Linked DNA regions of Solidesulfovibrio magneticus RS-1. Each later gene encodes a partner of the first gene's protein in a complex. Links are inferred from orthologs where the notes say so. Each region holds a gene or a part of one and is shown on either strand. Other genes may lie near its edges.

Evidence for each region.
Region 2: the proteins of gcvH (region 1) and DMR_RS05305 are in contact, whole or in part, in a crystal structure (PDB 3A7A), measured with the Escherichia coli proteins. The link is inferred for Solidesulfovibrio magneticus RS-1 from one-to-one orthologs.

What each region holds. Positions count from the first base shown.
Region 1 is NC_012796.1:3,594,176-3,608,581, forward strand. The notes cover bases 3,519-6,490. They hold gcvH (glycine cleavage system protein GcvH), read left to right. Parts: upstream 3,519-4,803; coding sequence 4,804-5,178; downstream 5,179-6,490. Other genes in these bases: nikR (nickel-responsive transcriptional regulator NikR), read right to left, coding at 3,519-3,764; DMR_RS15215 (class I SAM-dependent methyltransferase), read right to left, coding at 3,880-4,575; gcvPA (aminomethyl-transferring glycine dehydrogenase subunit GcvPA), read left to right, coding at 5,193-6,490. Also shown: mdlC (benzoylformate decarboxylase), read right to left, coding at 1-101; DMR_RS15200 (PAS domain-containing sensor histidine kinase), read right to left, coding at 236-2,218; GTP cyclohydrolase FolE2, read right to left, coding at 2,297-3,073; more of nikR, read right to left, coding at 3,345-3,518; more of gcvPA, read left to right, coding at 6,491-6,524; aminomethyl-transferring glycine dehydrogenase subunit GcvPB, read left to right, coding at 6,521-7,969; DMR_RS15235 (dihydrolipoyl dehydrogenase family protein), read left to right, coding at 7,959-9,326; DMR_RS15240 (L-2-amino-thiazoline-4-carboxylic acid hydrolase), read left to right, coding at 9,458-10,354; DMR_RS15245 (Maf family protein), read left to right, coding at 10,555-11,151; DMR_RS15250 (hypothetical protein), read left to right, coding at 11,171-11,554; DMR_RS15255 (DJ-1/PfpI family protein), read left to right, coding at 11,652-12,239; DMR_RS15260 (GNAT family N-acetyltransferase), read left to right, coding at 12,385-12,852; DMR_RS15265 (HD-GYP domain-containing protein), read left to right, coding at 13,779-14,406. UniProt on the Escherichia coli protein: The glycine cleavage system catalyzes the degradation of glycine. The H protein shuttles the methylamine group of glycine from the P protein to the T protein.
Region 2 is NC_012796.1:1,276,329-1,290,515, reverse strand. The notes cover bases 5,369-8,121. They hold DMR_RS05305 (lipoate--protein ligase), read left to right. Parts: upstream 5,369-6,135; coding sequence 6,136-7,107; downstream 7,108-8,121. Other genes in these bases: DMR_RS05300 (tetratricopeptide repeat protein), read right to left, coding at 7,206-8,003; DMR_RS05310 (ABC1 kinase family protein), read left to right, coding at 5,369-6,109. Outside these bases: DMR_RS05330 (type III pantothenate kinase), read left to right, coding at 1-744; DMR_RS05325 (tetratricopeptide repeat protein), read left to right, coding at 741-1,472; eno (phosphopyruvate hydratase), read left to right, coding at 1,636-2,946; bifunctional methylenetetrahydrofolate dehydrogenase/methenyltetrahydrofolate cyclohydrolase FolD, read left to right, coding at 3,340-4,218; more of DMR_RS05310, read left to right, coding at 4,436-5,368; DMR_RS05295 (RNA recognition motif domain-containing protein), read left to right, coding at 8,497-8,775; DMR_RS05290 (protoporphyrinogen/coproporphyrinogen oxidase), read left to right, coding at 8,893-10,272; DMR_RS05285 (M24 family metallopeptidase), read left to right, coding at 10,551-11,639; DMR_RS05280 (DUF4911 domain-containing protein), read left to right, coding at 11,678-11,905; DMR_RS05275 (response regulator), read left to right, coding at 11,994-12,719; DMR_RS05270 (response regulator transcription factor), read right to left, coding at 12,908-13,285; DMR_RS05265 (hypothetical protein), read right to left, coding at 13,452-14,090. UniProt on the Escherichia coli protein: Catalyzes both the ATP-dependent activation of exogenously supplied lipoate to lipoyl-AMP and the transfer of the activated lipoyl onto the lipoyl domains of lipoate-dependent enzymes.

The DNA.
Region 1 (14,406 bases):
TTCTTGAGGAAGGTTTCCTCGGTGGAGCCGGGGTTGCCGACCACGGTGGTAAGGCCAAGGCGTCTGAGCAGAGCAAAGGTGACGTCGCGCACTGTGGGCATGGGGCCTATCTCCCGGGTTGGAGTGACGGATGCGGCACGCGGCGGGAGTCCGCCGATTTCCCGGGATTGCCACCGGTCGGGGGGAAGGTCAAGGCGGACGGAGCCCCAAAACAAACGAGGCGGCCCGCCCGCGCCTACATCCTCGGTCCCAGGGGCGAGGCTCGGCCGGCCTGCTTGAGGTTGGCTTCCAGCACCTCGGCCAGCTGGTCGATGGAATGCGGCTTGGCCAGATAATCGTTCATGCCCAGGCGCAAGAACCGCTCACGGTCCTTTTCGCTGGCATAGGCCGTCAGCGCCACCACCGGGATGCGCTTGGACAGCCCCGGCACCTCGCCGTGGCGGATGTGGTGGGTGCACTCGATGCCGTCCATCACCGGCATCTGGATGTCCATGAGGATGATGTCGGCCTGCTCCCGGGACAACGTCTGCAAGGCTTCCTGGCCGTTTATCGCCTCCAGCACGTTGTAGCCCAGCCGCGAAAGCGCCCGGCCCGTGGTCAGGCGGTTGATGCGCTCGTCCTCCACCAGCAGCACCGTATACTCTTCGGGCGAAAACACCGGGTCCTCGCTGGCGTACACCACGGACTCGTCCCGGCACTCGAAATCCGTGAGGGAAAACGGGGCCGCGAAATAAAACGTGCTGCCCTTGCCCGGCGCGCTTTTGACCCAGATGCGCCCGCCAAGCAGCTGCACCAGATGCTTGGCGATGGACAGCCCAAGCCCGGCGCCGCTGACCCGCTTGGTCAGGTAGTGCTCGGCCAGCTCGAAATCCTCGAAAATCTTGCCCTGCAGTTCCTTGGCGATGCCGATGCCGGTGTCGCGCACCATGAACAGCACCGTGCGGTATTGGGCGGAAAACTTGAGACGCTCCGACCGGATAAGTTTGGCCCGAACCTCGATGGTTCCGTTCTTGGTGCATTTGAGCGCATTGTCGACCAGATTGGACAAAATCTGGCGCAGCCGGAACACGTCGCCCACCAGCCGCTCGGGAATGCGCGGATCAAGCCGCGTGAGAAACTGTACGTCGCGCACCTTGGCCCGCACGCCGTAGCTGCGGCTAAGCGACCCCAGCACCTCGCCCATGGAAAAGGTGGCCAGCACCGGTTCGATGGCCGCCGCGTCGATGTCGGCCAGCTCCAGCACGTTGTTGACGATGGACAAAAGCCGCTTGCCCGAATCCTCGACGATCTCCCACAACTCCCGCTCCTCGCCCCCGGCCGCTTCCTGCAGGGCCAGCTGGGCGGCCCCCATGATGCCGTTTAAGGGCGTGCGCAGCTCGTGGGTGATGTTGCCGAGAAACTGCGACTTGGCCTGGCTGGAGGAAAAGGCCAGCTCCCGTTCCCGGCGAAGCTGGTGCTCGGTTTCCTTAAGCGTTGTGATGTCCCGGGAATAGCTGGCCACGTACAGCACCTGGCCGGATGCGTCGGCGATGGGGCAAATGCTCACCTGATAGCAGGTTTCGCCGTAGCGCTCCTCATACCCGACGATGGCGTTGCGGGCCACGGCCTCGCGCAGCTTGTCACGCCGCGTCGCGGCCTGTTCCAGGGGCATGTGGCTGTACAGGCTCGCGCCCATGAGCGCGTCCACGGTCTGGCCCCGACGCCTTGCCGCCTCCTCGTTGAGCACCAGGATGTAGCCGTCCACGTCGGACAGGATGATGGAATCAAGGGTGGCGTCGAGCAGGGCCTTGAAGATGGCCTGGTTTTCCGCGAGCAGCTGTTGGGCCAAAACGATCTTGGTCACGTCCTCGCGGATGATGATGCCGCCGGAGACCCGGCCGCTTTCCATGACCGGAATGCCCCGGATGTTCTGGTAGGCGGACTGGCCGCCGCTGCAGGCGTCAACGTAGACGGCCTCAAGATGGACGGTTTCGCCGGAAAGGATGCGGTCGATCTCCCCGCCCATGGAGGAGCTGGTGATCCCGGGCATATCCTTGAGCTTTCGGCCAAGAAAAAAATCGCGGTCGCGCTTGCCCCGGGCAAAATTGGTCAAGTGCCAGTCGTTGACGAACGTAATGACGCCCTCGGCGTCGATGTGCATGATCGAAACCGGAGCGAGTTGTATGATCTGCTCGCAGTTGGCCGCAAGCGCTTCCTGACCGCCCATAGAGAATTGCATATCCTGTCGCCCGGCCAGCCGGCAAGGGCCATTGCATGCCTCGCACCAATTATCCGGATATTTCCTATCCGACAACGACTACCGGGCGTTACGGCCTTCGATGCCGGCAAAGGCGCTGTGATTGTGGATGGACTCGAAGCTTTCCACTTCCACCCGAAACCACGTCACCTTGGGATGCTCCCGCAAGGAACGGGCCACCTGGCGGGCCACATCCTCGACAAAGGTCGGATTGGCGAAGGCCTGTTCGGTGACGTGTTTCTCGTCCTCGCGTTTTAAAAGGGCGTAGACCGGCGACGAGCCGGCCGCTTCGGCGGTTTCGATGAGTTCCTCCAGCCACAGCAGCCCGGAAAACCGGCAGCGGATGGAGATGACCGCCCGCTGGCTGTGCGCCCCCTGATCGGAAATGGCCAGGGAACACGGGCACACGGTCATGACCGGCACGTCCACGCCCAGCGTCAGGCGAAACTTGTCGCCCTCGAACTCCCCCGAGACCAGACAGGCGTAGTCCATCAGGGCCGCGGCGCCGGTGGCCGGCGAGGCCTTGGACAAAAAATAGGGAAAACGCAGGGTCATGTGGGCGTTTTGGGCTTCCAGGCGGGCGCGCACGTCTTCGAGCAGGGCCTTGAAGGTGACAAGGTCGAGCTCGCCGGCAAAACCGGACAGGGCCTCCACGAACCGGCTCATGTGGGTGCCCTTGAACTGGGCCGGCAGGTCGACGGACAGCTCCACGTCGGCCACGGTGTGCTGGCGGCCGCGCGTGCGGTCGCGCACCAGAAGCGGCAGGCGGAAATTCTTGATGCCGACCCTATCGAGGTCGATGGGGACCTCGGGGGGTCCGCTTTGCACGTCTTGCATGGCCATGATGGCGTGTCTCCGGGAGGGATGTCCCGCACCTGGGCCGCCATGGCGTCTGGCGCGGGGGAGGCGTTTCCTACGCCGGGCGGACGCCCCTGTAAAGCCGGCGGCAGGCCGTCCTGCCCTTCCGGCTGGCATCGGCCGGAAAACGAAGCCGGCCGGGAACGCCTTTATGTCTCGTTCCTGAAAAAGACGTTGGTGTTTTTCAGGAAAAACAAGGAATTTACTCTGTCATCCGCAAAACGCCGCCAGCGGTTATACGGACGCGCCGCTAGACGATCTCCTGGCCGGTGGTGGCCAGGGTCAGCTTGCCGTACTTGACGCCGCGCGTGGAAATGAGCTTTTGCGACAGCCGCTGCACGGCCTCGCCCGGCCCCTTGAGCACCAGCGCTTCCAGACAGTTGTGGTGGTCGAGATGCACGTGCATGGACGACAGGATCACGTCGTGCTGCTCGTGCTGGGTCTCAATGAGCCGTTGGGCCAGATCGGAGGTGTGGTGGTCGTAGACCAGGGTCAGCACGCCGGCCACTTCCTTGTCCGATTGCTCCCATTCCTTTTGCACCAAAACGCCCCGGATGAGGTCGCGAATGGCTTCGGAACGGGTCTGATAGCTCTTTTCGTCGCACAGCGCGTCGAACTTCTCCAGAAGTTCGGAATTGAGCGACACGCCAAAGCGGATGGTCTGTCCCATGCGCCCTCTCCTGGTGCCGTGTCTTCGAAGAAAGCCTACGCCTTCTTCGAGGACACCATCGTTGAATCATTGTTTTTTCTTAAAAAATACTGACGTATTTTTTAAGGACGCAACACTAGGGTCTGATTTCGTAGAGGCTGATGGTGCTGCGGCAAGAGGCCACGGCCACCGATTCCTCATGCAGCCGGGCGACGGCAAAGCCGTCGGCGGCAAGCCTGTCCCACACGCCCCGCGACACCTCGCGCCAGGGTTCGGCCAGCACGACGCGGCCGCCCGGAGCCAGGCAGGAGCGGAAAATCGCGGTCAGCGGCTCGTAAAACCGCGTCTCGTATAAAATGTCGCTGCCCCACATGAGGTCGAAAACGCCGGGGACAAGGGCCGGGGCGCGCCAGTCCATGACGGCGAAGGTCGCCGGCAAACCGTTTTCCCGGGCATTGCGCAAGCCATGGGCCACGGCCGCCGGCTCGTGGTCCACGCCCAGCACCCGTGCCCCGGCCGCCGCCCCGGCCATGGCCGATAGCCCCATGCCGCAGCCGAGGTCCAGGCCGCGCTTGCCGGCCAGTTCGTCGGGCCGGGACTCCAGCCAGGCAGCCAAAAGCAGGCTGGCCGGCCACAGCTCGGCCCAGTAGGGCATCCGCTCGTCGGCCCCGAAGCCGTCCTGGCCAAGGCCTTCCCACAGCGACTCCATGTCCGCCTCGCGCCACAAGACGTATTCGCGGCCGGGCAGCGGCAGGCGCATGCGGCCGTCCACCCATTGGGGCGCGGCGGCCCACTGGGGCAGGATCGGTCCGGGGACGGCAATTCTGTTCACGAATGAGCTTCCTTACAAGTCAAAAACGCGCCATGACGCATCTTCCGTGTTACCGTGATTCACGAAAATGCGCAACCCGGGGCACGCCCGACGATTCTTCGGCAGCAAACCGAAGCATTGCCCCGACGCCGCTTGCCCCAGGCCTGTCAACGCGCTATTTGACGGCCAGCCCGTCGCGGCCTGTCGCGGGCGGGCCTAAGACCGATCATCACGCCAGGGAGAAGCGCCATGCAAAAGGATCTACTCTATTCCAAGTCCCATGAATGGGCTCGCGTCGAGGACGAAATCGCGGTGGTCGGCATCACCGACTTCGCCCAGGAACAACTCGGCGACATCACCTTTGTGGAACTGCCGGCCGTAGGCGACACCGTCGAGGCCGGCCGGGAAATGGGCTCCGTGGAGTCCGTCAAGGCGGCCAGCGAACTCTACAGCCCGGTCAGCGGCGAGGTCATCGAGGTCAACGAGGAGCTGGAAAACGCTCCCGAAAAGGTCAATTCCGATCCTTACGGCGAAGGCTGGCTGATCCGCGTGCGGCTCACCGACGAACCCGCCGGCTTGCTGTCGCCCGAGGAGTACGAGGAACTGGCCAAGGCCGAGCACTAAAATCGGAGCGCCCCATGCCCTATATCCCCCACACCCCGGCGGAAATCCGGGAGATGCTCGACGCCGTCGGCGCGCCCGACGTCGATGCCCTGTTTGCCGAAATCCCGGCCGCGCTGCGCCCCCAGAGCTTCGATCTGGCCAAGGGAGCCACGGAAATGGCCGTGCGCGCCGCCATGGAGAAGCTCTCGGCCAAAAACCGCACCGATCTGACGAGCTTTCTCGGCGGCGGCTTCTACGACCACTACGTCCCGGCCGCCTCGGACCTGCTGCTGTCGCGCGGGGAATTCTACACCGCTTACACGCCCTATCAGCCCGAGGCCTCCCAGGGGACGCTGCAAGCCATCTTCGAGTACCAGACCGCGGTGTGCCGGCTCATGGACATGGAGTGCTCCAACGCCGGCGTCTACGACGGCGGCACAGCCCTCTACGAGGCCCTGATGATGGCCGTGCGCCACACCCGGCGCAAAAAGGCCGTGGTCAGCGAGACGGTCAGCCCCATCTACCGCATCGTGCTGGCCACCTACACCAAAAATCTCCACCTCGATCTGGTCGTCGTGCCCCATAAAAACGGCCTGGACGACTTCGAGGCCCTGACAGCCGCCGTGGACGGCGACACCGCCGCCATCGTCGTGCAAAATCCCAATTTCTTCGGCAGTGTCCAGGACTTCACCGCCCTGTTCGACCACGCCCGGGAAAAGGGCGCGGTGTCGGTCATCTCCTGCTACCCGGTGCTCCAGACGGTGCTCAAAACCCCCGGAGCCATGGGCGCGGACATCGCCACGGCCGAAGGCCAGAGCCTGGGCCTGCCGCTGTCGTTTGGCGGCCCCTACCTCGGCATCATGACCTGCAAGAAAAGCCTCGTGCGCCAGATGCCCGGCCGCATCGCCGGCCGCACCAAGGACGCCGCCGGCCGCACCGGCTACGTGCTGACCCTGCAAGCCCGCGAACAGCACATCCGCCGCCAGAAGGCCACGTCCAACATCTGCTCCAACCAGGCCCTGTGCGCCCTGCGCGCGCTCATTAATCTCTGCCTCACCGGCAACGAGGGTCTCTCCCGCCAGGCCGCCCGGTCCATCGAAAACGCCAACTACGCCGCCTGGAAGCTCGGCGCCATCCCTGGCGTCAAGCTGCTGAACGAAGCGCCCTTTGGCAACGAATTCGCGGCCGTGTTCCCGGTAAACGCCAAGCAGGTGGCCCGCATGCTCATGGACGGCGGCATCGTGCCGGGCTTCCCCTTGGGCCGCTACTACCAGGGACTGGAAAACGCGCTCCTTATTTGCTGCACCGAAAAGCACGACCGCGCCGACATCGACCGCCTGGCCCGGCGGCTGGAGAACGCCTTATGAGCACCGTCTTTTCCAAATCCGTTCCCGGCCGCGAAGGCGTGTGGCCCGAAGCGCCCAAGACCGATCCCGTCGACTTCATCCCCCAGCATCTGCTGCGCGAGGGCGACGCCGGCCTGCCGTCCCTGTCCGAGCTCGACGTGGTGCGCCACTTCACGGCCCTGTCGCGCAAGAACTACGGCGTGGACTCCAACTTCTATCCGTTGGGGTCGTGCACCATGAAGTACAACCCCAAGTTCACGGAAGAAGTGGCCGCCCTGCCCGGCTTCTCGCGCCTGCATCCGCTGACCCCCCAGCTCCCGGGCGGCGGCGACATGTCGGCCGGCTGCCTGGAGGTCATGTATGAGACCGAGCGCTGCCTGTGCGAGATCACCGGCATGGCCGCCTTTACCCTGCACCCCATGGCCGGAGCCCACGGCGAACTGACCGGCGCGCTCATGATGGCCGCCTACCACGCCGACAAGGGCCACAAAAAGACCAAGATCATCTGCCCGGATTCGGCCCACGGCACCAACCCCGCCTCGGCCGCCATCGCCGGCTTTGAGGTCGTGACCATCGAATCGAAAGACGGCATCATCGACCCGGCCGCCCTGGCCGCCGTCATCGACGACGAGACCGCCGGGGTCATGATGACCGTGCCCAACACCCTTGGCCTTTTCGAGCGCCATCTGCCCGAGATCGTGGCCCTTTGCCGCAAAGTGGACGCGCTGCTCTATTACGACGGAGCCAACCTCAACGCCATCCTCGGCAAACTGCGGGTGGGCGACGCCGGCTTCGACGTGGTCCACATCAACCTGCACAAGACCTTTGCCACGCCCCACGGCGGCGGCGGCCCCGGGGCGGGGCCGGTGGGCGTGTCCGAACGCCTGATCCCGTATCTCCCCGTCTCGCGGGTGCAAAAGGACGAGGCCGGACGGTTCTCCTTAAGCTACGACCATCCCAAGTCCATCGGCTACGTGGCCCCGTTTTACGGCAACTTCGGGGTGGTGCTCAAAGCCTACGCCTACATCCTGCGCCTGGGCCGCGAGGGGCTGATTCGCGTGTCCGAGTCGGCGGTGCTGGCCGCCAACTACCTGCGCGCCCGGCTGGCCGAGGCCATCGAGGTGCCGTACAATCGCATCTGCATGCACGAATTCGTGGCCTCGGCCGCGAAGCTGGCGGCCGAGAAAAACGTGCGCGCCCTGGACATCGCCAAGGCGCTTTTGGACAAGGGCTACCACGCCCCCACCATCTACTTCCCGCTCATCGTCAAGGAAGCGCTCATGTTCGAGCCCACCGAAACCGAGAGCAAGGACACCCTGGACCAGTTCGTGGCCGATCTGCTGGACATCCTGGCCCAGGCCGAAACCGATCCCGAGGCCGTGCGCGCCTGTCCCACCACCCTGCCCGTGGGCCGGCTGGACGAGACCTACGCCGCCCGGGCCATGGAGATCACCGATGACCTCTAGCAAGCGGCTGGTGGTGGTCGGGGCCGGCCCCGGCGGCTACGAGGCCGCCCTGGCCGGCGCGGCCGCCGGGCTTGACGTGACGCTCATCGAGCGCGGCAAGCTTGGCGGAGCCTGCCTCAACTGGGGCTGCATCCCCACCAAGCACCTGCTGGCCGCCACCCTGGCCGTGGAGTGCCTGACCGCCCAGGCCAAGCAGAAGCTGGCCTCGGGCACGGTCACGCCTGATCTGGCCGCTGTCCAGGCCAAGAAAAAAAAGCTCCTGTCCGCCACCCACAACGCCATGGCCGCGCATCTGGGCAAGGTCGGCGTGCGGCTGGTCACGGGCAACCTCACCGCCGTGGCCACCGGTTCGGCCGAGGTGTCGGGCGGCGGGAGCGTGGAACACATCCCGTTTGACAGCCTTATTCTGGCCCTGGGATCGCGGCCGGCCGCCTTCCCCGGGGTCAAGCCCGACGGCAAGGCCGTGCTCGGCGTCGCGCCGGTGCTGGACTTCGAGGCCGCCCCGGAGAGCTTTGTCATTGTCGGAGCCGGGGCCATCGGCCTGGAAATCGCCACCATCTACCACCGCCTGGGGACCAAGGTGACCCTGGTCGACGCCGCGCCGCGTCTGGCCCCGGCTGAGGACCCGGACGTGTCCAAGGTCGTGGCCCAGGTGATGCGCCGCGCCGGCATCGACGCCCGGCCCGGGGTCAAGGTGGAAAGCCTGGTCACCGACGAGAACGGCCGGGCCAGGCTCACCCTGGCCGGCGGCGAGACCGTCGTGGCCGACAAGGCGCTTGTGGCCATCGGCCGCTTCGCCGCCACCATCGTGCCGGGACTGGCCGAATGCGGGGCCATGTTCGCTGACGACAACCCCAACCGGGCTTGGCTGCGCACCGACGACACCCTGCAAACCGCGCCCGGCATCTATGCCGTGGGCGACTGCAACGGCCGGGTGCTGCTGGCCCACGCCGCGTCGAGCCAGGGCGTCTACGCCGCCCGCCACGCCGCCGGCCTGGAGCCCGGACCCTACGCGCCGGGTCCCATCCCCGGCTGCTATTACGGTTCGCCCGAGATCATGCGGGTGGGGGCCATCGCCGCGCCCGGAGACACGATCTCCGAAGCGCCTTTCGTGGCCAACCCCATCGCCCAGGCCCATGCCGACACCGCCGGCTTCGCCCGGGTGGTCTGGAAGGACGGCCAGGTGGCCGGCATCACCGCCGTGGGCCATGGAGCCTCGACCATGGGCACCCTGGCCACGGTCATGGTGGCCCAGGCCTGGACGCGTGAGCAAGCCGAGGCCCTGGTTTTCCCCCATCCGGGGCTCGACGAGACCCTCAAGGCCGCCCTGCTCGGTGAAATGAAGGTCAAGGCCTAACATCCGGGGAACATTCCTTAATAAGGAGTGTTCCCCGGAGCCCTTTTCCAGAGTTTTTCAGAGACAACATCAGCTCCCTGCCCTTCTTCGGTCCTTGGACCTTCACCCAACCGGCAACAGGAATCGGGACCATGCTGCACCATCCTTTCGCCTCCCATGCCCAGGAAGCGGCCGGCCTCTCCCGCCGCGCCGTGCTCAAGGCCGGCCTCGTCGGGGCTTGCACCCTGCTGACCCCGTGCGCCGCCTGGGCCGCCACCAAAAAAGAGCACCCGGCCGACCCCAAGGCCGCGCCCAGAACACCCCCAGGCCCGGCCCCGGCCACGCCCGAACCCGGCTACTACATGGCCAACAAGGCCAAATTCATCGCCGACTTCAAGGGCGTGTGCGGCGGCGCGGAAAAATGGATGGCCGCCCGCATCCCCGCGCCCACGGCCAAGGCCGCCGCCGACGACGCCCTGCGCCGCTTCGAACTGCTGCTGCCGACCCTGCCCGACCTGGGCGGCACAGCCAACCGCAACCAGCCGTTTATCACCATGGCCGGCTGGCTCACCGCCCTGTGCCAGGCCATGCGCGAAAAAGGCATGACCGCCAAGGACTCCGGCCGGCTGCTCTACGACCTCTACGCCGCCGACTGGGCCAGCGTGCCGCCGGCCAAAGCCCAGGCCATGGGCGCGGCCCTTTTCACCCCGGCCGCCCAGGAATCCATCAAGCTCTGGGCCGAAACCACCCAGAAACGCCTGCTGCCTGGCGACTGGGTCGTGCGTTACGTCGCCCCGGACAAAACCTTCGACGTCGGCTACGACTACCTCGAATGCGGCGCGTGCAAATACTTCAAGGCCCAAGGCGTGGCCGAGGTCGCGCCCTACTACTGCCTAAACGACTTCCTGGCCTCCCGGGCCCAGGGCACGGGACTCTCCCGCCAGCATACCATCGCCCAGGGCGACCCGCTGTGCGACTTCCGCTACAAACGCGGCCGGCCCGTCACCCAGGACTGGAACACCGAAACGCCAAAGTTTAAGTTAAGTTAAGGGGGGAGAGGGAGAGGAAGATGCCTCCGGCGGCCGGGGGGCTAAGCCCCCCGGACCCCCTACATGGAGAAAAGGGTAAGGGGGGCGGTTCGGAGCGGCTCTCTGGCTTGTTGTGCAGTAAAAGGGAAAAAGCTGCTGTTCCTGTTGTTGCCGGGGGTTCGTTGGGTGTTCGTTTAAAAGATATGGGATTTTAGAGTGATATGAGCGTTACGCACACAAAATTGATTCTGGCCTCGGCCTCGCCGCGCCGCCGCGAACTGCTGGCCCTGGCCGGTGTTCCCTTTGACATCGTCGTCAGCCCGGCCCAGGAGCCGGCCCCGGACGTCAACGAACATCCCGCCGCCTACGCCGCCCGCATGGCCCGACTCAAGGCCGCCGCCGTGGCCGAAGCGCACCCTGAGGCCGTGGTCCTTGGCGCGGATTCCGTGGTGGCCGTGGGCGAGACCATCCTCGGCAAACCGGCCGACGCCGCCGACGCCATGCGCATGTTGCGGCTGCTCTCGGGCCGCGGCCATCAGGTGGTGACCGGCTGCGCCCTCTTCGCCCCCGGCCGGGAACCCGAGATTTTCACGGTCGCCACCGAAGTCACCATGGGCGTGGTGCCGGATGATCGCTTGGCCGCCTATGTCGCCACCGGCGAACCCATGGACAAGGCCGGCGCTTACGCCATCCAGGGCGGCGCGGCGGCCTTTGTCACCACCATTTGCGGCTCATATACCAATGTCGTGGGATTGCCCCTGGCGGAAGTCGTAGAAATTTTGAGCGTTTGGGGAGTTGCCGTTCCAGCAACACGTTGAAAAGCCTGAGGACTGCATCTTGAAGTTCTACAGATCCATCTGCAGCGCCACTGCCGTTTTATTCGTTTTTTTAGCTCTGCGCTTACTGTTGACGCCAGTCACGTTCGCCGCGAGCCTGGGGTTGGAACCATCGGCCGCCACGTCCGTGCTGCTCAGACGGGCGGCGATGTTCATGGTCGGATTGGCGGTGCTGACGTTTTGCGCCAGGAGTCTGCAAGACCTTCAGGCGCGGCGGTGCGTCTGCCTGTCGGCGGCGGTCACGCTGCTCGGCTTGGCCTGTATGGGAACTTACGAACGCTTGATGGGGACCGTAAACGAATCCATATTCATCGCCATCGGCATCGAGACCGTCCTGGGACTTTCGTTTCTGATGGTTTTGATGCGCAGTTCCGACAGGACTTAACCCAAAATCCCCGCACTATGGGAGGTGTCCAAGACGAGTTGCCACAAGCTGTCCGCGGGTGAGGCATCGTAGCACGCGCGCCAGTCGGAGGAAGACAATGAAGAAAGCCTACGTCCTGCTTTTTGATGGCTACGCGGATTGGGAAATCGGCTATGTGCTGGCCGAACTGCGCCGTATCGGCAACCTGCCGGTGGCGACTGTCGGATTCACGGACGCCCCTGTCGTTTCCATGGGCGGGTTGACGGTCACCCCGGACACGACCTTGGCCGCCGTCGTCCCCGACGATGTCCGGCTGTTCATCCTTCCGGGCGGAACGCTGTGGGAGCAGGCCTACCCGGCCGAGGCGCTCCACGCCCTGCTCCAGGCCCTTGACCGCCAGGCCGTCCCCCTGGCCGCGATCTGCGCGGCCACGACCGTTTTCGCCAAGGCCGGCGTCCTTAACGGCAAAAAGCACACGTCCAATGCCTTGAAATATCTTCAGGAGCACGTTCCCGGTTATCAAGGGGACAAGGACTACGTGGACGAACTGGCCGTCACCGACGGCCATGTGACCACGGCCAGCGGCCTGGGCAGCGTCGAATTCACCAGGAACATTCTGGAAGCCTTGGCAATCGTCACCCCGCAGCTCCGGGATCTCTGGTACCGCGCCTTCAAGTACGGGGACTACCCTAAGGAGTTCGGCTAACCCCCACGCCCGGCGACACTGCCGCGCGGCCGCCCCAGGCCGCGTTGTCCCTGCAGCGGCTGCACCAGCCCATAGGGGATGACTCCCCCGAGAGAGCAACCGGGCCATCGCCGTTTGGCTCATGATGTTAGAGGCTCGGCAAAGCATGGAACGCATAAGGCATGGCATGCCCGTCATCATCGTGCCCGGTCACCCTGAAGACTACCCCGCCCTGGCCGCACTCTGGGAAGCCTCGGTGCGGGCCAGCCACCACTTTGTCGCCGAGGCGGACATCCACTTTTTCAAGCCGCTGGTGCGCGACGTCTATCTGGGCGCGGTGACGCTCACCTGCGCCTTTGACGGCGTCGGTGATGGACGGGCGCTTGGATTTTCAGGCGTGGCCGAAGGGAAGATCGAAATGCTGTTCGTGGCCCCGGAGGCCTTTGGCCGGGGCATCGGCACGAAGCTTCTGCGCCATGCCGTGGAGACCCTCGGCGCGCGCGAAGTGGACGTCAACGAGCAGAATGCTCGCACTGTGGCATTCTATCTGCGCCGGGGATTCGTCGTTGTTGGACGCTCGGAATTGGACGGGACCGGGCGGCCTTATCCGCTGTTGCATATGCGGCTTGCCTGAGAATGGAGTCATAACTGACTGGGCGGGATGCGTATGGGCTGGGTGTACAGAGATAGTATTCACCTGGCAGTGCCGCCCTGGCGGGGTACCGTTTAAGCTGCTTCCATTGGTTCTTCCCCGGAGCCTCCCTTGATGGTTGGGATGCCCTCCAGGAGAACTTGGCAAGGCGCCCTGCCGTTCATGCCACGTCCTTGATGCGGACGTTCGTGATTGTAATGATGAAAATAGCCTTCAATGTCCGTTTGCATCTCCACTACTGACTCGGCCATGCAGCCCCTCTCCCCCAACGCGCAGATGTCTGCTCACGACATGGTGCCTAACAGCGTGTTGATAAACTCCGCCAAGTGACCGAGAATCCTGCCATCGGGGTTCCGGAGGTGATCTGATGGGGCTTGGCCGTCAGGGTGATCAGCAGGGGACGATGTATCTGGCCTATGGATGAGATTCCTCGGTCTCGTGGGCACGCTTTTTACTATCGTCTCCAGCAGATTCTCCGGAAAGCCGGCTTCTGATCGGCGACAATTATTCTTGAGCATTCCTCAGCAGAACCAGGCGTATTTATCTCCAAAACTAGCTATAATTGCGGATTTTTCACCAAAATAGTTGCCGCACTCACTCTTGGAGAATTATTTAGTGCCCGCCGTAACTGATTGCACAGCCGAGAGCTTGTTCTCAACGCGAAGTATTTCTAGCACGTATAGCAGACACTTGAATTTACTCTTGACTATCTTTTGAATTTTCATGAAAAGAAAACTAGAACAGGCAAATCAACTTCTATTCGCTCTACCACTAATTACAAATACAAACATTTATCATTTTGAATTAATTCAATTCTAGAAACGAAATTGCCAATGCAGAAAACATGAAAAAATTTAACACAACAACAAGAACATTGCACAACTATACAATATACAAAGAGCTATACCATGATTAAAAAAATTTATACAACAAACCTTAAGCCAGGGATGTACGTAATAGAATCAGGGTTGTCCAAAAACGACAACCCACATATCTATTCAAAAGAAGGTGAAATTGAAAACACAAGCCAGATACAGGATATCATCTCCGCTGGCTATCTAGACGTCTTCATAGACTCAAACAAAGGAAGTTATTTCAAGAGCAATCCAAGCGAAAAGGTTCCAATCATTGAAGAATATGAGACCCTCTCCGTCTCCAAGCACAAGATAGAGTCTGGAGGCAGAAGCTTTGACTCGATGGGGGCACACATAGAGGAGGCTGAACTTGTCTACAAAAACTCATTGGACTATGTAAAAGACCTTGTAGACTCATTAAAATTCAAAAAGAAAATAGACTTCAGTAAAAGTGAAGAATGCATTAATGACATATTTTCACATATCAACAACAACATTGACTCGCTTCTATTTATTTCAAAGCTAAAAAAACATGATACGTATACGTACACTCACAACTTAAATGTCTCTATCTTTTCTATTGCGTTTGCATCAGCTATTGGCCTTGGCGAAGATAATATCAAAATCATTGGGTTATCAGGCTTATTTCACGATATTGGGAAGTTATACATCAACGAAGATA
Region 2 (14,187 bases), 2.3 Mb from region 1 along the record:
CTGGCCGAGGCCGGCGGCCTGCTGTCGTCCTTTGCCCTGCCCACCGACCGCAGCGCCACCCCGGACAGCCTGGGTCTGGCCCTGGCCTCGGCGTTGCCCTTTCACGGCTGCCGGCCGGCCGACATCGAGGCCGCCGTGGCCTCCAGCGTGGTGCCGCCGCTTAATCCCATCATCGAACACGCCATTTCGCGCTATCTCGGCGTGCGGCTGCGCTTCGTGCCCACGGACATCCCCATACCGCTCAAAAACCTCTACGGCCGGCCCCACGAAGTCGGGGCCGACCGGCTGGTCACGGCCTTTGCCGGCCGCCGGGCCGTGGGCGCGGCCTCGGTCATCGTGGTGGATTTCGGCACGGCCACCAATTTCGACTGCGTCCAGGACGACGCGTTCCTGGGCGGGCTCATCTGCCCGGGCCTCATGACGTCGCTGTCCGGACTGGTCAGCAAGACAGCCAAGCTGCCCCACGTGGCCCTGGACCCGGGCGACGGGGCGCTGTCCATCGGCCGCTCCACCACGGACTGCATCAACCAGGGCTTTGTCTTCGGCTTTGCCGACATGGTGACGGGCGTCACCGCCCGCCTCAAGGCCCACCTCGGCGGCGACGTCCACGTGCTGGCCACGGGCGGTTTTGCCGAGAAACTCGCCCCCATCTGTCCGGTCATCCGCGACGTGCGGCCGGAACTGTTGCTCGAAGGGTTGCGGCAATTGTGGCTGGCCTCAAGCCGGCCGGGAGGCCGGAAATGACGATACTGCCGGAGATTCTCGGCTGCTACCAGTCCGAGAAGCGCGAGAAGATGGGCGGCCAGGGCGGTTCCGGACGCGGTTTTGTCCAGCGCATCGACTGGCTGGCCATGAAGCTCGGGCCGGCCCGCATCGTCATCTTTCCCCTGGACGAAAAACATCTGCCCATGCCCCTGCAAAAGATCGTCACGCCGGAAGAATTCCTGCGCCATTTCGTGCCGGCCCCGCTGCTCTACAGCGAGCGCATCGCCCCGGCCGCCTTGGTGCTGGCCAGGCTGCTGCGCGACGTCGGGCCGGGCCTGGACCACAAAACCCTGCCCCCGCCCGAACAGGCCCTTTTCCTGGTCATCCTGGCCGCCCTGGCCGCCGCCGGCCGGCCCGACTCCGGCGAGGACGCCCTGGCTGTGCTCCAAAGCAGCGGCGCGGCCACGGCCGAAGGCCAAAAGCTCGCCATAAACGCCTTTGGCATAAGCCTTCGCAAAAGCGGCGATTTCGACGGCGCGGCCAACTACTACCGCAAGGCCCTGGAGCTTTCCCCCCACGACGAACGCCTGATGTTCAACCTCGCCCGCACCCTCTACGAAAAAGGCGACGCCGCCGGCTGCCGGACGCTCCTGGAAAAGGCCGTGGCCGCCGACCCGGACTTCGCCGAGGCCAAGGCCTTCCTGCGCTACCTGGCCCGCCACGCCAAACCGGCCGGCGTCGAAGACTTCCCGGACATCACGATCTGACGAAGCCTGGGCGACATTCCCGATCCCCCCGCCGCCTCCGGCATTTTGCCCGACCCCGGGGCTTATAAATCGTTTGGAATTGCGCTACAGCCAACAGTGTCGGGCCACGCGGCCCGCCTTCCACGCACACAACGCCAAACCCCATACTTTCAAGGAGACCATCATGAGCACCATAGCGGCCGTTTGGGCCAGGGAAATCCTCGATTCGCGCGGCAATCCCACCGTCGAGGTGGAGGTCACCCTGGAATCCGGCGCGTCCGGCCGGGCCGCCGTCCCCTCGGGCGCGTCCACCGGCTCCCGCGAAGCCCTGGAAATGCGCGACCAGGACGCCTCCCGTTACGCCGGCAAAGGCGTCACCAAGGCCGTGGAGAACGTCCAGGGCGAACTGGCCGACACCGTCATCGGCATGGACGCCCTGCAGCAGGTGGCCATCGACAACCTCATGATCGACACCGACGGCACCGAGAACAAATCGCGCCTGGGCGCCAACGCCATCCTCGGCGTGTCCCTGGCCGTGTGCCGCGCCGCCTCCAACTTCCTGGGGCTGCCGCTGTACCAGTACATCGGCGGCATCAACTCCAAGGTGCTGCCCGTGCCCATGATGAACATCATCAACGGTGGCGCGCACGCTCCCAACAACCTGGACATCCAGGAATTCATGATCATTCCCCTTGGCGCGCGCACCTTTGCCGACGCCCTGCGCATGGGCGCCGAGACCTTCCACACCCTCAAAAAGATCCTGGCCGCCGACGGCCACATGACCGCCGTGGGCGACGAGGGCGGCTTTGCCCCCAACCTCAAGAGCCACGACGAAGCCTTCAAATACATCATCAAGGCCATCGAGGAATCCGGCTACCGCCCGGGTTCGGAAATCTCCCTGGCCATCGACGCCGCCGCCTCGGAATTCTATAAGAACGGCAAATACGTGCTCACCGGCGAGAACCTCTCCCTGTCCTCGACCGAAATGGTCGATTACTTGGGCGGCTTCGTCGAGCGCTATCCGCTGATCTCCATCGAGGACGGCCTGGCCGAGTCCGACTGGCCGGGCTGGAAGACGCTTACGCTGAACCTCGGCGAACGCATCCAGCTCGTTGGCGACGACATCTTCGTCACCAATCCCGACATCCTGGCCGAAGGCATCGACCAGGGCGTGGCCAACTCCATCCTCATCAAGCTCAACCAGATCGGCACCGTCACCGAGACCCTGGACACCATCGAGATGGCCAAACAGGCCGCCTACACCACGGTGGTCTCCCACCGCTCGGGCGAGACCGAGGACAGCTTCATCGCCGACCTGTCCGTGGCCGTCAACGCCGGCCAGATCAAGACCGGCTCGCTGTGCCGCTCCGACCGCCTGGCCAAGTACAACCAGCTGCTGCGCATCGAGGAAGAGCTGGAAGATATGGCCATCTACTACGGCCCGGTCATGGCCGGCCAGTGGTACGAAGAAGAGCCCGAAGGCGACGAAGAGTAGAGAAGAAAAGAAGAGAAAGACGAAGACTGCCTCCGGCGGCCGGGAGGGGCTAAGCCCCTCCCGGACCCTCCCTGAAAGGGGGAAAGGGGCCAGGCGGGGCTTCGTGAGACGCCCTGGGAACCAGTGAGGGTTTCCAGGGCGTTTTTGCTTTTGCTGGCCGCTTCGGCCAGTGGAAACCCTTTCTGCCACGCTGCCGCCCGCCGTCCCAGCCTCGCCCCCCCCTTTACCCCATGTCAGGGGTCCGGGGGGCTGAGCCCCCCGGCCGCCGGAGGCCTCTTCCTCCTCGCCTTTCCACCTCGCATCAGTAGACGACGCCCGCCTGCCCGGTTAAGAGTGTCGCCGTGACGTCGGCGGCTGGGGCCGCTGTTGACCGCTTTCCAAGGAGATTTCGCCATGCTGCTTATTGACGGCAAGAAAGTCGCGGCCGAATTGCGCCAGCGCGTGAAAAACGACGTGGACGCCCTGGTGCGCCAGCACGGGCGCGCCCCGCATCTGGCCGTCATCCTCGTTGGCGAGGACCCGGCTTCCCAGATTTACGTCCGCTACAAGGAAAAGGCCTGCGAGGAAGTGGGCTTCGTTTCCCGCATCTGGCGGCTCGACGGCGGCATCGGCCAGTGCGCCCTGGAGAAGCTCATCACCGAACTGTCCAGCAGCGAGGACATTGACGGCATCCTGCTCCAGCTGCCTCTGCCCAAGGGTTTGGACGCCCAGCGCTGTCTGGCCCTGGTCGATCCCAAAAAGGACGTGGACGGCTTCCATCCCGAAAACGTCGGGCGGCTGTCCATCGGGTTGCCCTGCCTCAAGCCGTGCACGCCGTTTGGAGTCATCAAGCTTCTGGAATATTACGGCCTTTCCCCGGCCGGCAAGCGGGCGGTGGTCATCGGGCGCAGCAACATCGTGGGCAAGCCCATGGCCATGCTGCTCTCTGCCGCCTCGCCTTTCGGCAACGCCACGGTGACGGTGTGCCATTCGCGCACGCCGGACCTGGCCGCCGTGGTGCGCGAGGCCGACTTCATCGTGCCGGCCATCGGCAAGCCCAAGCTCATCACCCGCGACATGGTCAAGCCCGGCGCGGTCATCGTGGACGTGGGCATGAACCGCCTGCCTGACGGCAAGCTGTGCGGCGACGTGGACTACGACAACCTCACCGACGTGGCTTCGGCCATGACGCCGGTGCCCGGCGGCGTCGGCCCCATGACCATCGCCACGCTCATGAGCAACACCGTGGAGGCCTACCGCTGGCGTCGCCAGCCCCCAGATTGCCCGATCTAGGCCCCAAGGGCGCGCGTGATATACCACCGGCCGTCCATCCCCCCTTTCAGGGAGGGTCCGGGAGGGGGTTACCCCCTCCCGGCCGCCGGAGGCATTCTTCTCTTCCTCCTTGGCCTCTCCGCCCCAGACCCTCGCGCCGCGTCCACGAGAAGCAACAGCGAAAAACCAGTAATTTTTCTTAAAAAATACTCTCGTATTTTTTAAGGGACGCGCCGCCATGCTGTCACTCGCCTCGATACCGCATTTCGCCAGAAACGCCCGCAGATTCCGGGAAATCGCCGGGGTGCTGGCGCGTTACGGCCTGGCCGAGTTTCTGGCCGCCACGGACCCGGCGTTTTTAAAAGACCTGCTGGTCAGCCCGTCGGGGGCCAGTCTGGCGACGCTGAAGCGTGAGGAACGGCTGCGGCTGGCCCTGACCGAGCTTGGGGGCACGGCCATCAAGCTTGGCCAGATACTCAGCACCCGGGCCGACCTCGTGGGGCCGGAGGTGGCGGCGGAACTGTCCAGACTGCGGGCCGACACCGAACCCGATGCGCCCGAGGCGGTGGAGCGCACGATCCGCGAGGCGCTTGGCGCGCCGGTGGAAGAACTCTTCGAGGGCTTTGATCCCGTGCCCATGGCCAGCGCCTCCATTGGCCAGGTGCATCGGGCCAGGCTGCCGGACGGCACGGCGGTGGTGGTCAAGGTGCGCCATGCCGGCATCGAGGAGCGGGTGCGGGCCGATCTCGACATCCTCATGGGCCTGGCCGAACTGGCCGAGCGGGGGGTGGTGGAGCTGCGGCTGTATCAACCCCTGGCCGTGGCCGCCGAGATGCGCCGCACCATCCTGCGGGAACTCGATTTCGTGCGCGAGGAGCGCAATCTGCGCCATTTCGCGGCCAATTTCGCTTCCGAGCCGGGCGTGGCCTTTCCGCGCCCCTATCCCGAGCGCTGCGCCCGGGAAGTGCTGACCATGGAAGAGCTGGTCGGGGAGCCGCTGTCGCGTCTGGCCGGGGAGCTTTCGCCCGAGGCCGCGGCCCGGCGCACGGCCATGGCCAAGCTTGCCGCCGACGTGTTCCTGGAGATGATTTTCCGCGACAACTTCTTCCATGCCGACCCGCATCCCGGCAATCTGCTGGTGCTGCCCGGCGACAGGCTGGGCATCCTGGACTGCGGCATGGTCGGGCGCATCGACGAGCGCACCCGGCGGGCCATGGAGGACGCGCTTTTGGCCGTGGCCGAGGGCGACGCCGAGGGGCTGACCGAACAGGTCATGCGCATCGGCCGGCTGCCGCCGGGCCTGGACCGGGCGGCGCTTAGGGCCGACATTGAGGATTTCGTGGCCGATTACGCCAGCCAGGAGCTTGGCGCGTTCGACCTGGGCGGGGCCATGGCCGACGTGGCCGCCATCGTGCGCCGCCACGGCATCCTGCTGCCGCCGGTGGTGGCCCATCTCATCAAAGTCTTTGTGGTGCTGGAAGGCGCGTCGCGAACGCTCTCCCCGGGCTTTTCGCTCATTGACGTCATCGCGCCCTACGCCGGCAAGATCATCGCCCGTCGGCTTTCGCCCGGGGCGCTTTTCACCCGCGCCCGGCGCAGCTGGCGCGACTGGAACGCCCTGGTCGAGAGTTTCCCCCGCGACGCCGCCGAGATCCTGCGCCGCGCCCGCGAGGGCCGGCTCGACGTGCACCTCGTCCACCGGGGCCTGGACGCCACCATAAACCGCCTGGTCTACGGCATCGTCACGGCGGCGCTGTTTCTCGGCTCCTGCCAGGTGCTGGCCAGCCGCGTGCCGCCGCTCGTCTTCGGCATCTCGCTCTTCGGGGCGCTCGGGTGCGCCGCCGCCGTGCTGCTCGGCCTACGGCTCCTTCGCGCCGTCAAACGCTCCGGCGAACTTGGCCCCGATTCCTGACAACCGCCAGCCGCAAAGGATCTGCCGTGCGCGCCATTTTGCTTGAGACCACCGATCCGGCCGTTAATCTCGCCACCGAGGAGTGGCTGCTCAAAAACGCCGCTACCGACGTGTTCATGCTGTGGCGCAACGCCCCGGCCGTCATTGTCGGGCGCAACCAGAACACCCGCGCCCAGATCGACGAAGCCTTCGTGCGGGAGCGGGGCATCCCGGTGGTGCGCCGTTTAAGCGGCGGCGGCGCGGTCTTCCATGATCTGGGCAACGTCAATTTCACGTTCATCAGCCTCGGCGGCGGGGCCATGGACTTTAGGGGCTTCACCGCCCCGATCCTGGCGGCGGTGGCGGCCCTGGGCGTGCAATGCGCCTTCGAGGGACGCAACGACCTGACCATCGAGGGCCAAAAATTTTCCGGCAACGCCCAGCACGTCTGGCGCGACCGGGTGCTGCACCACGGCACCCTGCTCTTTGACGCCGACGTCTCCCATCTGACCGGGGCGCTACGGGTCGATCCCGAAAAATACCGCGACAAGGCCGTCAAAAGCGTGGAAAAGCGCGTCACCAACATCGCCGCCCACCTGCCCGCGCCCATGGCCGTGACCGACTTCATGGGCCACGTCATGGGGCATGTCTGCCCGGGCGCGGCCCCGGGCGACTTGGCGCTGGCCCCGGACGAGGCCGCCGGCGCGGCCGGGCTGGCCGAGAGCCGCTACCGGACCTACGACTGGAATTTCGGGGCCTCGCCGGCCTACGGCTTCACCCGGACGCGCCGCACGCCCGGCGGGCTCATCGAGGCCCATCTGGACGTCAAAGGCGGCGTCATCCTTGCGGCGCGGCTTCTGGGCGACTATTTCGGCCGGCGCGACGTGGCCGAGCTGGAAGCGGCGCTGGCCGGCTGCCGCCACGACCGCGACGCCCTGGCCGAACGCTTGGGCGGGGTGGAGCTGGGCGAGTATCTGCTGGGCGTGGGCGTGGAGGATTTGGTGGAATGTTTGTTTTAGGGGGTGGGGGAAAGAGGAAAGAATGCCTCCGGCGGCTGGGGGCCTGAGGCCCCCAGACCCCCCAAGTGGGAAAATGATAAAGGGGGTTGCGAGGCCGGTCAGACGTCTTGCGCGGGCGGGGACGCAGCCCCAGGCGTAGCGTCGCCAATGGCTGCCGTGGCCGCCTGGCGGCGGGCCGCCTTGGCCAGCTTGGCCGCGATGAGAAAACCGGAGTTGAGCGCCAGACAACGCTCGGCCGCCTCCACCGCGCCGTCGTACTCCTCCAGTTCGTAGAGCACCCGGCCGAGATTAAACAACAGGTTCTCGTCGTTTTCGCTGACGGCCAGGGCTTTCTCGTAATACGACTTGGCCAGGGCCAGCAGCCCGGCCTTGCGCATCCGAATGCCGAATTCGTTGAACAAAAACTTGTTTTCCGGGCCAAAGGCCAGCTCGATGCCCATGATCTTGTCGAAAATGTCGCGGGCGTCGTCGAGCTTGCCGCCGGACAGGTAGGCGTTGCCCAGGCCGAAGATGGCGCGCAGGTTCTCGGCGTCGTAGGCCAGGGCTTTCTGGAAGGATTCCTCGGCCCGCTCCAGCCGGCCGGCCTCCAGATGTTTCTCGCCCCGCTCCAGCTCGGCCTGCATGGCTTCCATGCGCGGCTTGACCAGATTGTAGTACATGAGCGGCTCGGGCTTGAACTTCTGGAGGAATTCCTCCTCAGTGATCGGCGTGACCTCGCCGCTGGGCACGCTGTTGCCGTTTAAGGCCTGCACGCTGATGCCCGCCTCAGGTGTTTTTTCGGCGTAATAATAGATCGCGCGTTCAGCGCTCTGCGTGGTGCCGCCAAACCCTGTCTTGTAGGTTTCCCGCACCGATACGGCCACGGCGAAACGTTTGGCCCCGATTTTTCCCGTCATGGCGTCGTACAGCCCTCCCTGACGTTGGTGCGCTTGGCCTGCGCTCGAGCACACAGGGGCAGGATAGTCCATTTCACCGCTGAAAGCATCCTCTTTGCGTCGGAATAAACGCCCTCAAGACGGGTTTGGAACAACGCAAACCGGAAAAATTTCAGGGCCTAAGGGAGAAAAGGAACAATTTTTCCTTGCCAGCCACTGACCGGTTCGTTATCGTTTTCCATGTTCGCTCAAACCCGTGACGACTTCGCGTGTGGTGCGTGACCGTCCTCCCCGTGTTTGCGCGGCGAGACTCTAACGGAGTCTGGAATACGAGTGCGCAACGCCTGCCATACCTTTCTTCGCCGTCCCGACGGACAGGCGCACTCCAACTGTCAGGCCTTCACGGCCCTTGGGCCGATGGGTTTGTCCTGGGGAGGAGCGTAGCCGGCGGGTAGCCCTCCTCCGTCCACGCTTCGCGTTCGCTGACGTCAACCGTTTTGGGAGTCCGTGTCTCATGTCCAAAAACATCTATGTTGGCAACCTGCCCTTCCGCACCACCGAGGAAAGCGTCCGTGACCTGTTTGGCCGTTACGGCCCCGTCCAGTCCGTCAAACTGATTTCCGACCGCGAGACCGGCAAACCGCGCGGCTTCGGATTCGTGGAGATGGACGACGACGCCGCCGCTGACGAAGCCATCCGGGCCCTGGACGGCGCCGAGTTCGAAGGCCGTAGCCTCAAGGTCAACGAGGCCAAGCCCCGCGCTCCGCGTCCCCCCCGCCGCCCGGCCTGGTAAACGACCGGCGCAACATCTTTCCTCCCGGGACCGGCTCGTCCGGCCCCGGGAGTTTTATTCTCCTTTGCCGGCTGGCCCTTTTCTTGCTCGCCTGCCCCCACCCTCCCGGAGGCAACCATGCGCGTCAAATATCTGATCATCGGAGCCGGCCCAACGGGCCTTGGCGCGGCCAACCGCCTGGCCGAACTCGGCGAAAACGATTTCCTCGTCCTGGAACGCCATCCCTATCCCGGCGGCCTGGCCGCCAGCTTCACCGATGCCGCCGGCTACACCTGGGACGTGGGCGGACACGTCGTTTTCTCCCACTACAAAGCCTTCGACAAGCTCCTCGATGAACTGCTTGGCGACGAGGTCCTGCGCCACCAGCGTGAATCCTGGATTCGCCTGGCCGGAACCTTCGTTCCCTACCCCTTCCAAAACAACATCCGCCGACTGCCCCCGGATCTCGTTTGGGAATGCGTCGAAGGGCTGCTGGCCGCCGGCCGCGACGCCGCAGCCGGAGTCCACCCCGATGCGCCGGCCAACTTCCGGGAATGGATAGACCGGGTGTTCGGCCCGGGCATCGCGCGGCTGTTCATGGTCCCCTACAATTTCAAGGTCTGGGCCCATCCGGCCACGGCCATGTCCCACCGCTGGATCGGCGAGCGCGTCTCGGTGGTGGACGCCGGGCGGGTGGTCAAAAACATCATCTACGGCACGGACGACGTGGCCTGGGGTCCCAACAACACCTTCAGCTTTCCCCTGCGCGGCGGCACGGGCGAGATCTTCCGCCGCCTGGCCCGTCGTTTCGCCGACCGGCTGCGCCTGGGCGAAGCCTGCCGCCGGGTCGATCCGGCCGAAAAGACCGTGCTCACCGCTTCTGGCGACGTCATCGTCTACGACCATCTGCTGACCACCGGCCCCCTGGACCGTTTCGTGGCCGACCAGCTGGAAGGGGCCAGCCCGGCCATGATCGAGGCGGCCGGACGGCTCAAGCACAGCGGCTCGGTCATCCACGGCCTGGGCTTTGCCGGCGCGCCCCCGGACCCGCGCTGCTGGATGTATTTCCCGGAAGCCGACTGCCCCTTCTACCGGGTCACCAATTTCCACAACTATTCGCCCTTAAACACCCCCGATCCCGACGGCATGATCCCGCGCAGCCGGGCGTTCATGACCGAGACGAGCTTTTCCGCCCACAAGCCGGCCGACTTCGCCGGCCTGGAGCGGGCCACCGTGGACGGCCTGGTCGCCACAACGCTTCTGGCTCCGGCCGACGTCGCCGGCCAGAACGCCTCCTGGGAGATGCGGGTGGACTACGCCTACCCCATACCCTGCCTGGAGCGCGACGCCGCCCTGGCCGTGCTCCAGCCGGCCCTGGAGTGCCTGGGCATCCAGTCCCGTGGACGCTTCGGCGGCTGGAAATACGAGGTCGGCAACATGGACCACTCCATCATGCAGGGCATCGAATGGGCCCAGCGGCACGTCCTGGGACAACCGGAAACCGTCTACACGCTTTAACAACCTGCCTCCGACGGCTGGGGGCCTGAGGCCCCCAGCCCCCCCACATGGAGAAATGTTTAGAGGGGGTTCGGCGAGGGTTGGCGCTTTGTCGGCCGGAAAGCCCAAAGACCGTCGATGACGCTTGACGGAAAACACCGTTGCCCCGGCGCGTCGGCCAGCCGAGGACGGCAGGTGTTTCCCCGGGCCATGTCCCGTCGGGCCGCTGGCCGGTTGACGTCGCCGGCCCGATCTGAAACACCTTCGCGGGCGGGCGCGTCCCGCCTGAAGGAGATGCCATGACCGCCACAGCCACAAGCGGCTGCCCCGTTTTCGCTGGCCGCCGCGACCGCTTGCGCGCCGCCCTGGCCGCCATGGGCCACGACGCCCTGCTCGTGTCCCACGCCGCCAACCGCTTCTATTTAAGCGGCTTCGAACTCCACGATCCCCAGTGCAACGAGAGCGCCGGCTATCTCGTGGTCACGGCCGACGGCGACGACTATCTCTTCACCGACGCCCGCTACCGCGACGCTGCCTTGCGCCTGTGGCCGGAACAAAACCTCTGCATCTACGGGGCCGGGCGCTACGCCGCCATCACGGATTTTCTCAAGGCCCGGGGCGTGACTCGCCTGGGATTCGAGCCGGCCAGCCTGTCCTTCGACGTCCACGGCCGACTGTCCGCGCTGATGCCCATGACACCCGTGGCCCTGGCCGTGGAACCGCTGCGACTGCGCAAGGACGCCGCCGAGATCGCCCGGATGCGCCGCTCGGCCGCCATCAACCACGGCGTCATGGCCAGCCTGCCGGACATTCTCCTGCCCGGACGCACCGAGGCCCAGGCCGCCTGGGAGATCGAAAAACGCTTCCGCGACCTCGGAGCCTCCGAGCTGGCCTTTGCCCCCATCGTGGCCGTGGACGCCAACGCCGCCCTGCCCCATGCCATCCCCGGGGAGACCGTCATCGCCGACGGCTGTCTGGTCCTGGTGGACGTGGGCGGCCGGGCCGACGACTACTGCTCGGACCAGACCCGCACCGTCTGGGTCGGGGCCAAGCCCCCGGCGCGCTTCACCGAGATGCTCGCCCGCGTCCAGACCGCCCAGGCCGCCGTGCTGGAGCGCATCGGCCCGGGCATGGCCTGCCGCGAGGCCTATGCCCTGGCCCGGGAGGTCTTTGCCCGGGAAGGCGTGGCCGAACGCTTCACCCATTCCCTGGGCCACGGCATCGGCCTGGAGACCCACGAAGGCCCAAGCCTCAACCCCTCGGCCGAGAGCGTGCTGGAACCGGGCATGGTCGTCACCGTGGAGCCGGGCCTGTACTATCCCGAATGGGGCGGTGCGCGTTGGGAACACATGGCCCTTATCACCGAAACCGGACGCGACATCCTGTGAGCCGGCGCAGAAGGCCGCCCCGGCGGCGTCGCCATCCCGTGCCGACCGGTTCGGCCCGGCTGTATGTGCGCCTGGCCTCGGCCAACGTGTCGCTGTTGACGTTTTTTCTCCAGGCCGAGGACAATCTGGCCCTGCCCACGGTGGTGGACCGGTTCGCCGCCGTGGTGCGCCTGATCTACAGCCCGGACGAGGCCGGCCGGGTGGAAACGTTTTTGCGCGACTTCACCGCCGTCTGCCCCGAAGCCGCCGTGTGCCTGCGGCCCTGACGCGCCCTTCCCCCTTGCGCTTTTCCGCCCAACGGCTATCCTCAATCAGCTAAAAATGAAACCGTCGGCCCCTGTCCCCGGATACGCCATGGAACCAGCCACCGCACCCCCTCGCCTGCTGCTTGTCGACGACAACCGCGACAATCTGGCCCTGATTCGCCTCTACCTGGAAAGCGACCATTACCGCATCGACGAGGCCGAGAACGGCGTCCAGGCCGTGGAGCTGTTCGCCGCCGCGCCCTATGATCTGGTGCTCATGGACTTGGAGATGCCTGTGGTGGACGGCTACGAAGCCACCCGACGCATCCGGGCGCTGGAACGGCAGCGAGGAGCCGTCCCCACGCCCATCCTGGCCCTGACCGCCCATGCCCTGGATGAACACCGGCTGCTTTGCCAGCAAGCCGGATTCACCGATTTTCTGGCCAAGCCCGTGCGCAAGGCGGCCGTGCTGCGCACCCTGCTCCACTATCTCGGGCCGGAAGGCGAGTCCGCCGAACCGACCAAGCCCCGGCCCCCCAACACCGACGCCCCAAACCCTGGCCGATTGGCCGCCCTGCTGCCTCTCTTTTACGACTTGGCCAGCCAGACCTTGGATGCGGCCCGCACCGCCCTGGACCAGGGCGACCTGGACCAAGCCCGCCGCCAGAGCCACAAACTCAAAGGGTCGGCCGGCTCTTACGGCTTCCCCGAACTGGCCAAAGCAGCCGCCGCCCTGGAACGAGCGGCCGACGCCGGCAACGCCAAGGCCGCCGCCGCCGCCCGGGACTGGGCCGCCGCCCTTTTGGCCAAGGCCCGTCTGGACTGGCCGGTGTAAATAAGGGGAGAGAGAAAGAGGCCTCCGGCGGCCGGGGGCCTGAGGCCCCCGGACCCCCCGCATGGAGAAGGGTTTCAAGGGGGTTCGGCGTTAAGCGGCAAGGGGTCGGCCGAGGAAAGGCGCTGACGATGCCCCGGCGAACCGCGACGGGTGACCAGGATCGGGCGGGGCAAGGGAAAGGGAAGCGATCAGTCGGCGGCGGGGCCGATCAGGGCCGTCACTTTATCCAGCAGCGTGACTTCGCCGAAAGGTTTTTCGAGCACCGCATCGGCCCCGAAAATGGTGGCGTGGCCCAGCAAATCCATGCCGATCTTGGCCGAACCGCCGGAAATGGCCATCACCCGGCAGGTCTGGCAGTGGCCGCGCAACACCTGCAACACCTCCAGCCCATCCATCTCCGGCATGAAGATGTCGAGAATCACCAGGTCCACCGGCTGCCCGTCCAGGGCGGCCATGGCCCGTTTGCCGTCGCCGGCCTCGATGACGGCATAGCCGGCGCTCTCCAGGTAGAGCCGGATCAGGGCACGAATGCTGGGATCGTCGTCCACGACCAATACGGATTTCACGTCTGCCTCCGCAGCGTTTGACGCGGCGTTATCGCGGGGAACGTCACAGTGTACGGTTATAGGAGGGTTGGCCCGGGGCGTCAAGAAAAGACGCCCCGGGGCCTGGGGCCAGGCGTCGGACGACAGGCCGCCCCGCCGCTCCGCCAGCCTTGTAACGCAACGCGGATCAGGCGAAGTCGTACATGTCCAGCAGTTTGCCGTCGCGGCCAATGAGCAGCGGATCGACCATGCTCTTGCCCCGGGATTCGCCGGTCTCCATGCTCATGACCCGGCCGTCGTAGCGCATCCCGGTGACCACGGCTTCCTCGCAGTAGAGGTCGGAAAACCGCTCCACTTCGATAACCAGCTTGTCGGCGTCAAAGGTTCCATCGAAATCGGCCAGGGTGAACAACATCTCGCCTTTGTCCACGGCCCCGAGCACGGCCAGCACCTCGTCGTCGCCAAGGCCTTCCAGGAAGCCGTCAAGCCGGGGCCGCTCCTCGGCCACGACCAGCCCCAGGGCCGAGGTTTCGCGCTGGCCGGCGGCGTCGCGCACGGTGAGCGAAAGCCCGTGCAGGCTGGCCCCGGTGCGGTGGTGAAACTTGGGGGCTGACAGCCAGCCGCGCCAGGGGAATCCCACGTCGTCGGCGTACTTGATGGCCAGGCGCTCGTCGAAATAGAGCACGCCCTTGAAGCAGTTGCCGGCGAAATAGGGGGTGTTGTTCTTGCCCCAGCAGTGGCGGTAGATTTTCTGGACAAAGGCGCGGGACAGCGAGGATACGACGATCTGATCGATGTCGCCCTGGGTCGCGATTTCAAGGGTCATGGCGGCAGGTCTCCCGGTTGTGCGTCAGACTTCACGGCCGACCTTACCGCGCCGGCCGGCTTTGGGCAAGACGGCCGGCGCGGCGGCGGGCTCGAAA